Regions from separate parts of the Paenibacillus sp. FSL R7-0312 genome, predicted to be linked through region 1. Evidence: riboswitches for the same ligand, from Rfam matches in the RefSeq annotation. Region 1 holds a riboswitch; the other holds the start of a gene.

What was found. Region 1 has a riboswitch for cyclic di-AMP ahead of MKX70_RS14920 (alpha/beta fold hydrolase). Riboswitches for the same ligand answer to the same signal wherever they lie in the genome.
Positions count from the first base shown of each region.
Region 2: another riboswitch for cyclic di-AMP. It lies ahead of MKX70_RS30560 (hypothetical protein); the one in region 1 lies ahead of MKX70_RS14920 (alpha/beta fold hydrolase).

Region 1 is NZ_JBBORE010000001.1:3,420,883-3,425,494, reverse strand. Features, by position in the region: gene MKX70_RS14925 (cation:proton antiporter) at 1-723, opposite strand, end outside; gene MKX70_RS14920 (alpha/beta fold hydrolase) at 832-1,647, opposite strand; cyclic di-AMP (ydaO/yuaA leader) riboswitch at 1,655-1,788, opposite strand; gene mnhG (monovalent cation/H(+) antiporter subunit G) at 1,787-2,146, opposite strand; gene MKX70_RS14910 (Na(+)/H(+) antiporter subunit F1) at 2,136-2,429, opposite strand; gene MKX70_RS14905 (Na+/H+ antiporter subunit E) at 2,429-2,911, opposite strand; gene MKX70_RS14900 (Na+/H+ antiporter subunit D) at 2,917-4,392, opposite strand; gene MKX70_RS14895 (Na(+)/H(+) antiporter subunit C) at 4,389-4,612, opposite strand, start outside.
Region 2 is NZ_JBBORE010000001.1:7,052,749-7,057,360, forward strand. Features, by position in the region: gene MKX70_RS30555 (flotillin family protein) at 1-1,087, opposite strand, end outside; gene MKX70_RS30560 (hypothetical protein) at 1,110-1,655, opposite strand; cyclic di-AMP (ydaO/yuaA leader) riboswitch at 1,813-2,001, opposite strand; gene MKX70_RS30565 (methyl-accepting chemotaxis protein) at 2,260-3,375, opposite strand; gene MKX70_RS30570 (FIST signal transduction protein) at 3,393-4,424, opposite strand.

The DNA of each region.
Region 1 (4,612 bases):
ATAGCTTCCAAAAAACAGCAGCATGGAGAATCCGATCTCCAATGGGAAATCATCATAAAGACGAATTAATTGCGAGAACAAATATCCCATTATCGCTCCGATAAGGATACCGCCTAAAGAAAATTTTAGGAACAGCAGAATTCCGCTGCCAACCCCTACCCAGCCCATTTCCATATAAGACAGCAGGTACACCGAAGAGATTTGAAACAGCACTACAGCAATCCCATCATTAAAAAGAGATTCTCCTTCTATAATAGTAACAATATTCTTCGGGACACCCAAAGATTTAAAAATCGAAATCACACTAATGGGGTCTGTCGCACTCATCAGCGCAGCAAAGGTGAAGGAAACAATAAGCGGAAGGCCCAGCCCCCAATACACAGCCAAGCCGATGATGAGAAATGACAACAAGGTTCCTCCAAAAGCCAAAGCCAGCACCGGCTTATGTTGCTCCCGAAGATGGGAGAAAGGAAGCTTTAAGGTGGCATCCCCCAAGAGAATCGGTAAGAATAATGAGATGATGATCGCCTGAAAGACATGCGACTGGGTGATGAAAGCCTCTGCTTCCACCAAAATAGGAATATGCACAAACCCCAGCAGCAGCCCCACCACTACAAGCGCGATGGAATAGGGCTGATTCATTTTTTTGGCAACTGCAATGACTCCCATGGATATGGCAAGCAGAATTAATATCTGAATAAATACATCATCAAACTGATTCATATAACACCCCATATATTGTTTTTTAGAGGAAAGATTTCTTCAGCGAATCAGTATCCACATCTATTCTATTATTAGCAAATCAGCTGGCAATAATCATCTATCTCCCTCCTACTTGCCGGCCGCCGCCCGCTGAAAACTATGCTGTTCCCTAAGATAATCCAGCAATATACGGTTGAAGAGCTGGGGTTGACACAAGTGACTCGGATACATGGCATCTTCAAGGATCGCTAGGCGGGCAGACGGATACTTGCCGGCTGTTCTTTTCACCTGCTCCAATGCCCATTCATTCTGATTCCCGGATACAACAAGAACAGGAACCTGCAGCCGTAACGCGAATCCGTAGCTGTCCGTTTGTCTAAGTGCCAGCCGCTGCATAATTAATTCAGTGGTCCGTTCATGCACAAGCTCTTTCCTGAGAATATGATAAGCTGAGAGCCATTTATTGTAGGTGATGCGTAAAGAACGGATAAACATTTCGGCAGGAAGATAATGGGCGGCCCATGCGCAGACCTCGAAGATTCCTTTCACTTTCCCGCCTCTAGCTGTGTATTCTCCCTGGAAATAGCTGTCCACCAATACCATATTAATCACCCGCTCAGGGTACAGATAGGCGAATTTCTGGGCGAGCACAGCACCACTGGAACAAGCTACGATAACAGCCCTCTCTACAGCCAAAGCGTCCAACAACAGCTTCAAATCTTCACATTGTGTGTCTACGATCCGGCTAATCTCCACATCCATTTTCCCCGATTGTCCGTTCCCTCTTAAATCGAATACGACCACTTTCGCACGCTTGCTGAAATAATCCGCTTGCGGGTCAAACAGATGATGGGAGGTCGAATAATCATGAATAAAAACAATGGGCAGACCGCTGCCCGACATCTCGTAATACAGCGACGTTCCATTCACTTCAATATGCGGCATAACCAATGCATCCTCTCATGAACGCTTGCGGGGTTAGCTGCCGGATTCGGGCCCTGAAAGTAGCCCTACTCGTTTATCCGAGATTCACCCCATATAACCTGGTTCCCCCGCTTCCTATAAGGAATTCAGCGATTAAGTATTATTTTGCAGACGTTTCCTGACTTTCTTCCCCCAGGACCTTCAGATCATCCTGTATGCTCCCCTTCCACAAGGGGACTCCGGAACGGTAGGCTGCCCGGCCATTTAAATGGCCTGCCACCGGTGAAGTGATGAATACAAAAACAATCGCCAGCAGCAGCTTGACATTAACCGTTCCGTCTTTAAACCAAAAGTACAGGAAGCCTCCTGTCAGCAAGCACAGTACCCCGAAGGTTGCACTTTTGGTAGCCGCATGTGAACGCAGGTACACATCAGGCAGCCGGACTAAGCCGAAGGCACTTAAACCGCAGAAGACTGCACCAATTACCACAATAATGGAGCTAATCAGTTCACCTGTCATTCGGGTTCCCTCCATCTTCTATAACGGCTCCCCGTTCAATATATCTGGCCAGTGCCGTTGTTCCAATAAACGTAAGAATACCGATAACCAGAATGACTTCTAGAAAATCCTGGGTATCCAGCAGCATACAGAAAACGGTGATCATAGCGAGTATATGAATGCCTATCGTATCGAGTGCGGTAACCCTGTCTGAACGGGTTGGCCCTTTCAGGAGACGGAACAGGCATGCCAGCATCGCCAGCGCCAGAATGATCATGGCCACAGTTAGTATAACTTGGATCATTACCGGGTCACCTCCATAATTGCCTGTTCGAAAGTGCCTCTAATCTGCGTGACCAACAGCTCTGCATCTTTAATATCAATAGCATGAATGTACAGCGTCTTGCCATCCTTCGAAACATCAAGGGTCAGGGTTCCCGGTGTCAGACAGATCAGGCACGATAACAGCGTAACCTCCCAAGCCGAGGTCAAGGCAGTCTCATAAGCAAAGATGCCGGGACGTATAGCCAGCTTCGGACGGATGATATGGCCGATGACCACGAAATTCGAGACCGTAAGTTCACGGGCAAAGATCAGCAGAAGCTTCAGTATAGCCCATATACGTATGAGATAGAATGGCCGGGTCCGGGCCAGGGATTTCGTCAAAATCAGCAATAATATAATACCGAGCACATAGCCTACGATGAAGCTTGAACCAGAGCCATTGTTATTTATCGCCATCCACAGAAAGGCAATCAACAGATTTAACAGGAATTGTAGGGCCATCTTCTCTACTCCTTCATTATGGCTTCAATGTATAGCGCAGGTGAAGCCAATACCTCTCCAGCCTGCGATACATAAGTATACACGGACTCGGCACCAACCCCCATTGCAATCACAAGCAGCAGGAGTCCGGCTGCAACAGCCGATGCAGCCTTCAAGCTCACTTTAGGCAGCTCTTTCACAGGTTCATTTCCCCAGAATGCCAGCCTGAACACCTTCATCAGGGAATACAGCACCAGTAAGCTCGATCCTAGTCCAATTAAGGACAACGTCAGCATTCCCTCAGCCAGAGCTCCGCGGATGATCAGGATTTTGCCGGCAAACCCGCTCAGCGGCGGAATACCTGTCAGGGCAAGCGCAAGAGTAAAGAACATCCAGCCGATGAACGGATACTTTTTAATCATCCCGCCCATACTGCCTAGCCGGTCAGTTCCAGCTGCGGATATAATTATCCCGCCCAGAATAAACATGAGTCCCTTGGCCAGCATATCGTGCAGCAGATAGAAGACCGCCCCATTCAATGAATCTGCTGTCCCAACAGCAAGTCCAAAGGCTACAAACCCAACGCTGATAATGACGTTATAATTCAGAATCCGCGGGATATCCTTATACGCGACTGCCCCCAGGCTACCGAGGATCATGGTAGCAGCAGCCATCCAGGCAATCCAGGCATGGGTGAAGCCGGGATCGTTAACAAACAGTAGCGTGAAGGTGCGGATGATTGCATAGAGTCCAACTTTGGTCAGTAGAGCACCGAATAATGCTCTGACAGCCGGCGGAGGCGCACTGTATGACCCTGGAAGCCAGAAGAACAGGAACAGCCCTGCCTTTAGGGAAAATACAATCAAGAACAAAACAGCAATCACATTAAGCACACCGCCTTGTCCCGCTTCAGCGATACGCTGGGACAGGTGTGCCATGTTGAGTGTTCCTACTGCTGCATAGAGATAAGCTACCGCTGCTACAAACAGTGTCGAGGATACGATATTAATGAGCAGATATTTCGACGTTTCTCTTAGCTGAAGTTTGGTCCCTCCGAGTGAGATAAGCGCATAAGAAGAAATCAGCATAACCTCAAAGAAGACAAACAGGTTGAAAATATCCCCGGTAAGAAACGAGCCGTATACCCCGACCAGCAAAAACTGAAAGAACGTATAATAATAGAACCTCTCCCGCTTCTCTCCGATGCTGCCGAAAGAATACAACAGAATCGCAAAACTGACGATCGAAGCCATCATTACCAGCAACACAGCAAACATATCACCTACAAATACAATGCCGTACGGAGGAGCCCAGCCCCCCATCTGCAAGGTCTGTATGCCCTCAGAGTGGACACGTGAAACCAGCAGCACTGCAACCAGAATGTTCAGCAGACCGCTGAGCGCACTAATCACGCGCTGAAGCCGGATCTTCTCTTTGAGAAAAATCAGGATGACAGCCGTAGTCAGCGGAATGAGAATCGGGAGTACCAATAGATTGCTCATTCGTTGTCCTCCTTAATGCTGTCCATTTCGTCAGTACCCAGCGTCTGGTAAGACCGGTACGCGAGTACGAAGTAGAAGGCGGTAACCCCAAAGCTGATTACTATGGAGGTTAGAATCAATGCCTGCGGCAGCGGATCAACATAAGTATCCGCTTTGCCCAGCACAGGGGCCGCACCCTTTTTGAGCCCGGCCATTGTGAGCAGCAGCAGATGGACACCAT
Region 2 (4,612 bases), 3.6 Mb from region 1:
CTTTCGCCAGCTCAGCTTCTGCCGTGGCCAGTCCGCGCTTGGTGGTTGTCGCTGCCTCGGCTTCCGCCTCAAGAATCTGCCGCTGCTTGGCGGCTTCGGCTCTCATGATCGTAGCCTGGTTCTCCGCCTGGGCAGGCTTGATCACCGTTGCCTCCAGCTCCCGCTGTCTCAGCTCGACTTCGATTTCCCTGACTGTCCGGTTGGCCTCCGCTTCCATCTGCGTGATTTTGACCTGTTCGGTAACGAGCGATTGCTTAATTTTGTTCTGCTGCAATTCATACGCAAGATCCGCCTGAGCCTTCTTCACTTCTGTCTCCAGCTTGAAATCCGCCTGCTTAATGTTCAGTTCCTTCTCGTACAGGGACTCCTTCGCGCGGGCGGCGGTTCCCGCTTCAATGGTGGCCTGATGTGCATTGGCTTTGGCAATGGAGGATTCCTTCTCCGCCTCGGCCTGCTTGATCTGAATATCGCGTTCCGCTTCCGCCTTGGCAATGCTGGCATCGCGGCGGATGCGCTCAATTTCCGGAACCCCCATATTGTCGATGTACCCTTTGTCATCCGTAATTTTTTTGATGGTGAAGCTGACGACCTCAAGCCCCATCTTGTCGAGGTCCTCCGAGCAGGTCTCCCTCATCTTGCTGTTGATTTCATCAGGCGTCTTGAGGATGGATTCCACCGTCAATTGCCCGATTAAGCCGCGCAGGTGGCCCTCCACCGAATGCAGGATAATTGTCTCGCGGTCTTCTTCGGGCCGGTCGATGAACTGCTCACTGGCCGTCAGAATAGCGGTGGGATCGCTTTTGATTTTTATCTGGGCGACCGCCTCCAGGTTGAGCTTGATGCCCTGCCGGGAGAACATCGCCTGCGCTGGAATGACATCGAAGCTCATCAGCATCATCGAGATGGTCTTATTGTTCTGGAAGCCCGGGATGACGAACGTCCCGCCGCCCTGCACCACTCTTTTACCGCCGAGACCGTATACAATCATCGCCTGATTGGGCGGGACTTTTTTATAAGCGGTCACGATACTGAACAAAGCCAGCAGAATAACAACAACAATGCCCGAGATTAAATAAAGAATAACCATTTGGTCCGACACTCCCCGTCATTTATAATTCTCCGAATTCCCTCTCGAAGAGGGTTACTTCCGCCATTCCCTTATCCACCTTCAAAATAATCACCCTGTCGCCCTTCACGAGCTGCTGGCCGATTGCTGCCCGCACTCCAATGGAGCGCATCGTTCCGTGCAGCACATATTTCATTTCCCCGGCTGCCCCATCCGCTGCAGGTACACTGACGTATCCAAGCTGCCCTGCCTGCTCATAATCCAATTCATTCATGCTGCTGTCATACCGGGTCATCACCCGGGCCAGCACTGCATACATCAGACACCCTGTCAGCAAGGCTATCATGGTGCAGATCAGCACTACTGCAAGCACGCTCATTCCGCTGAAGCGGCTAAGCATATAACCAGCGCCGCCCCAGACTGTGACAAACACCATCAGCGGGAGTATAGGCACAAAGCCCGGCCCCCCGGCGTCACCGCCCCCCGCATGCAGATGACCCGCCAGGCCATGCCCATGAAGTCCGCCGCTGAGGAGCAGGAGCAGTCCGACCCAGAAGCACACGATAAATGTAGTTAAGATAACGATCACCTCCTTAGGCAGTTCTGATCACAATATAAATAAACTTTTCCCGTTGTTATATGAATTATCCGTCTTAATTCAGACCGTCTCCCCCTGCTGCCTGCACAGCAAAAAGACCACAGCAGCAGCAGGGCTCTCCGTGGTCGGTTAATCGATCATGGCGCTCATCCTCTCTCTTCGAGGCTTACGGGGTTAGCTGACGGATTCGGGCAGCGAGATTGCCCTACCTTGCCGGAGCACCGTTATACAGCATGCAGCAAGGATTCACCCCAGGTGTGCGGCCGCTATCTGAGCCTAAGCCGTAATCACCGTTGGTTCCCCCGTTCCCATTACTGGAATTCAGCCATTTGAGAACAGTTAAATTTCATTCGGTTGTTGATTTGAATCTTACGCCTGCAGCCATTTAATGTAAAACGCTGCGGTTGACAAAAGAAGCCAAAAATGCCGTTCCTGCACGAATGAAGGCGTATACTTTGCTTTCGCTCTTAAGCGGCCGATGATTTACTCCTTTTTGCTCCGTTTCTCTGGAGCAGTGCTGTTACATAGCAAAGAGGCTGACCACCTGCATTCCCTCTGCCGGGTGTAGTCTTTTTTATCGGATACTCGCTTCTGCTTATACGCCAGTCTTCTGTGCTTCATCCAGCTGCTGCAGCTGCTCTATCTGATGCAAATGATTAAGCAGCTGCTGATAGTGGTCGGCTTTTTGCTGGACGGTAAGCACCATCTTCTGGAACTGCCCTGCATCCTGTCCCGATTTCTCCAGAATACGCAGCAGATCGCCATTGATCTGCTCCACATCCTCCATGCTGCTCTCCTGCGATTCCTGAATCTTCTCCAGATGCTGGAATACCTCTTCCTCCGCTTCCACGATCTCGTTCATGTATACCGTGGACTGGCTGATCTTCGCATTCGTCTCTGTCATCGCCGTTGTCCCGTCACCGGACTTGCTGTGAAGCTGCTCCATCACCTGGGTCATCCCCGAAAGGGAGCCCATGATCTCCTTCACATGACTGCGCGTGCTGTCGGCCAGCTTGCGGATTTCTGTGGCAACCACCGAGAAGCCCCGTCCGTGCTCTCCGGCCCGCGCCGCCTCGATCGCTGCATTCAGCGACAACAGATTCGTCTGCTCAGCAATATCCGTAATGATCTTTGCCAGCTGCTCGATGCTCCGGAAATGCCCCCGCAGGTCCTCATTCAAGCTGACAAATTCAGTAAATACCGCCGAAGCCTTCTGCATTTCCGCCGAGATCTGGATATTGGCCTCTTTGGCGAATTCAATTTTATTGGAGGAAAAAGAGAGGCTGCCATACATTTCATTGATGAGATCTTCGGTCTGTCCGCTGTTGGTCTTCAGATGCTCCAGAAGCTGCTGGGTCCCGCAGATCTGGCTGATCAGCTCACCGCTGCCCGCCCGTAAAGCCGCAAACTCCTCTACCAGCTGGGCCTCTTCCTTAAGAATCTCGTCAGTTTCGCGGCGGATCTGTCCGGCCAGGGTATAGGCGTGCATCCCATAGGATTCAGTGGCTGAAGCGTCGTTAGCGGCAGCTGTCCTGCCAGTATTCTCTGGAGGCTCAGTAGCATTAGCCGCTGCTCCAGCTGTCTTTAGCGTCCCGGCTGATTGTCCGGAGCTGTCCGTTTTTTCAAGAACGGCTAATGTATTATGACTTTGAACAGCTCCGGCAGAGATGCTTTTGCCCCATGAAGTGCGTAATCTGGTTATCCACTGCATAATCAATCTACTCTCCCTTATTCAACCAGCAGCAGAATCATGGTCTGGTTGGCATGCTTTTTATAATATTGCTCTCCGTAGCTGATGAAACCTGTAGTGTTGCCGCAGAATCCGAGCATAGTCCTGTCAAAATCCGCCCACAGACCGTCCCGGATGAAGAGCTGGTCCCGCAGCGTACAGTTAATGTTAAGCACAAAGGAAGGCTTGTACGGGCTCCCGCCCAGCGTCTCCCCCAGCACAGCAAGCGGATCTGCTGCACTCAGCACCTCTACATAAGTACTAGACATAACCTGGCTGTAAAATGTGACAGAGCCATCCGGATTAATGGTCATCGGTGAGGCGATGATCAGATCGTCTTCGTATCTTTTGCCCAGCGGGCTGCTCAGGAAATGCTCTGCCAGCTCCGCCTCCGGGACACCAAGCACGCGCGCGTATTCTTCCGCAGCAGGACGTCCGTTGAAGGAATACACCGTTCTGCCGAACACATCGGCTTCTGTCACCAGCAGCGTTGTCCCGGTGGGAACATAAATATTTTCTTTAACCAGTGCAGTACGACCCGGCATATTGAAGAAAATCCCCAGGTTCTGCACCCGGCGGCTTCCTATGTAAATATAAGTCTCTCCATGCTCATCATCCGCTGCACTTCCCCCAATAATCTTGAACTCCGGGGCAATGAAAAATAGCGAGGAGAGGATCGTCTCCTCCATCGCGCCTGTACCGTCACATAGCAGCAGCAGAAAGGCATTAGAGTTGCCTTGTACTTTGTGATATGAGGCACTTAGCACATTGCCTCTAAGCACGGGCGGATGCAGGATCTCCACAATATCGGCTATCCCTGATTCGTATTCGAACCCAGTGACTACGCCGCTGCGGTAGCCCTGCGGGGTATATTCGCCTTTGGTTGAGCACAATACCGCCCGGGAGGGTGCATGCCGGGACAATTCGCTGACTGCCGCAGCGGAAGCGAACAGCACCAAGCCTCTGCTGCTATCCAGTTGTTCCAGATGCCGCTTGGCTTCGCCCAATGTGTTAAAAGATAAAGCTTTCATTATGTATATCAACCTTCCTCCGCGGGAGTTCCCCCTGCAAACGTTACTGAAAAATTAAGCTTTAATTTTCAATACTTCTTATGGTAAAACCAGAACCGGGCCTACTGTCTGTGAATAATGTCGCAATCCCCTCGCCAAAGCCTTATTTCCGGCGCAAAAATACGGCTGTCACGGGTGACTAAGGTTGA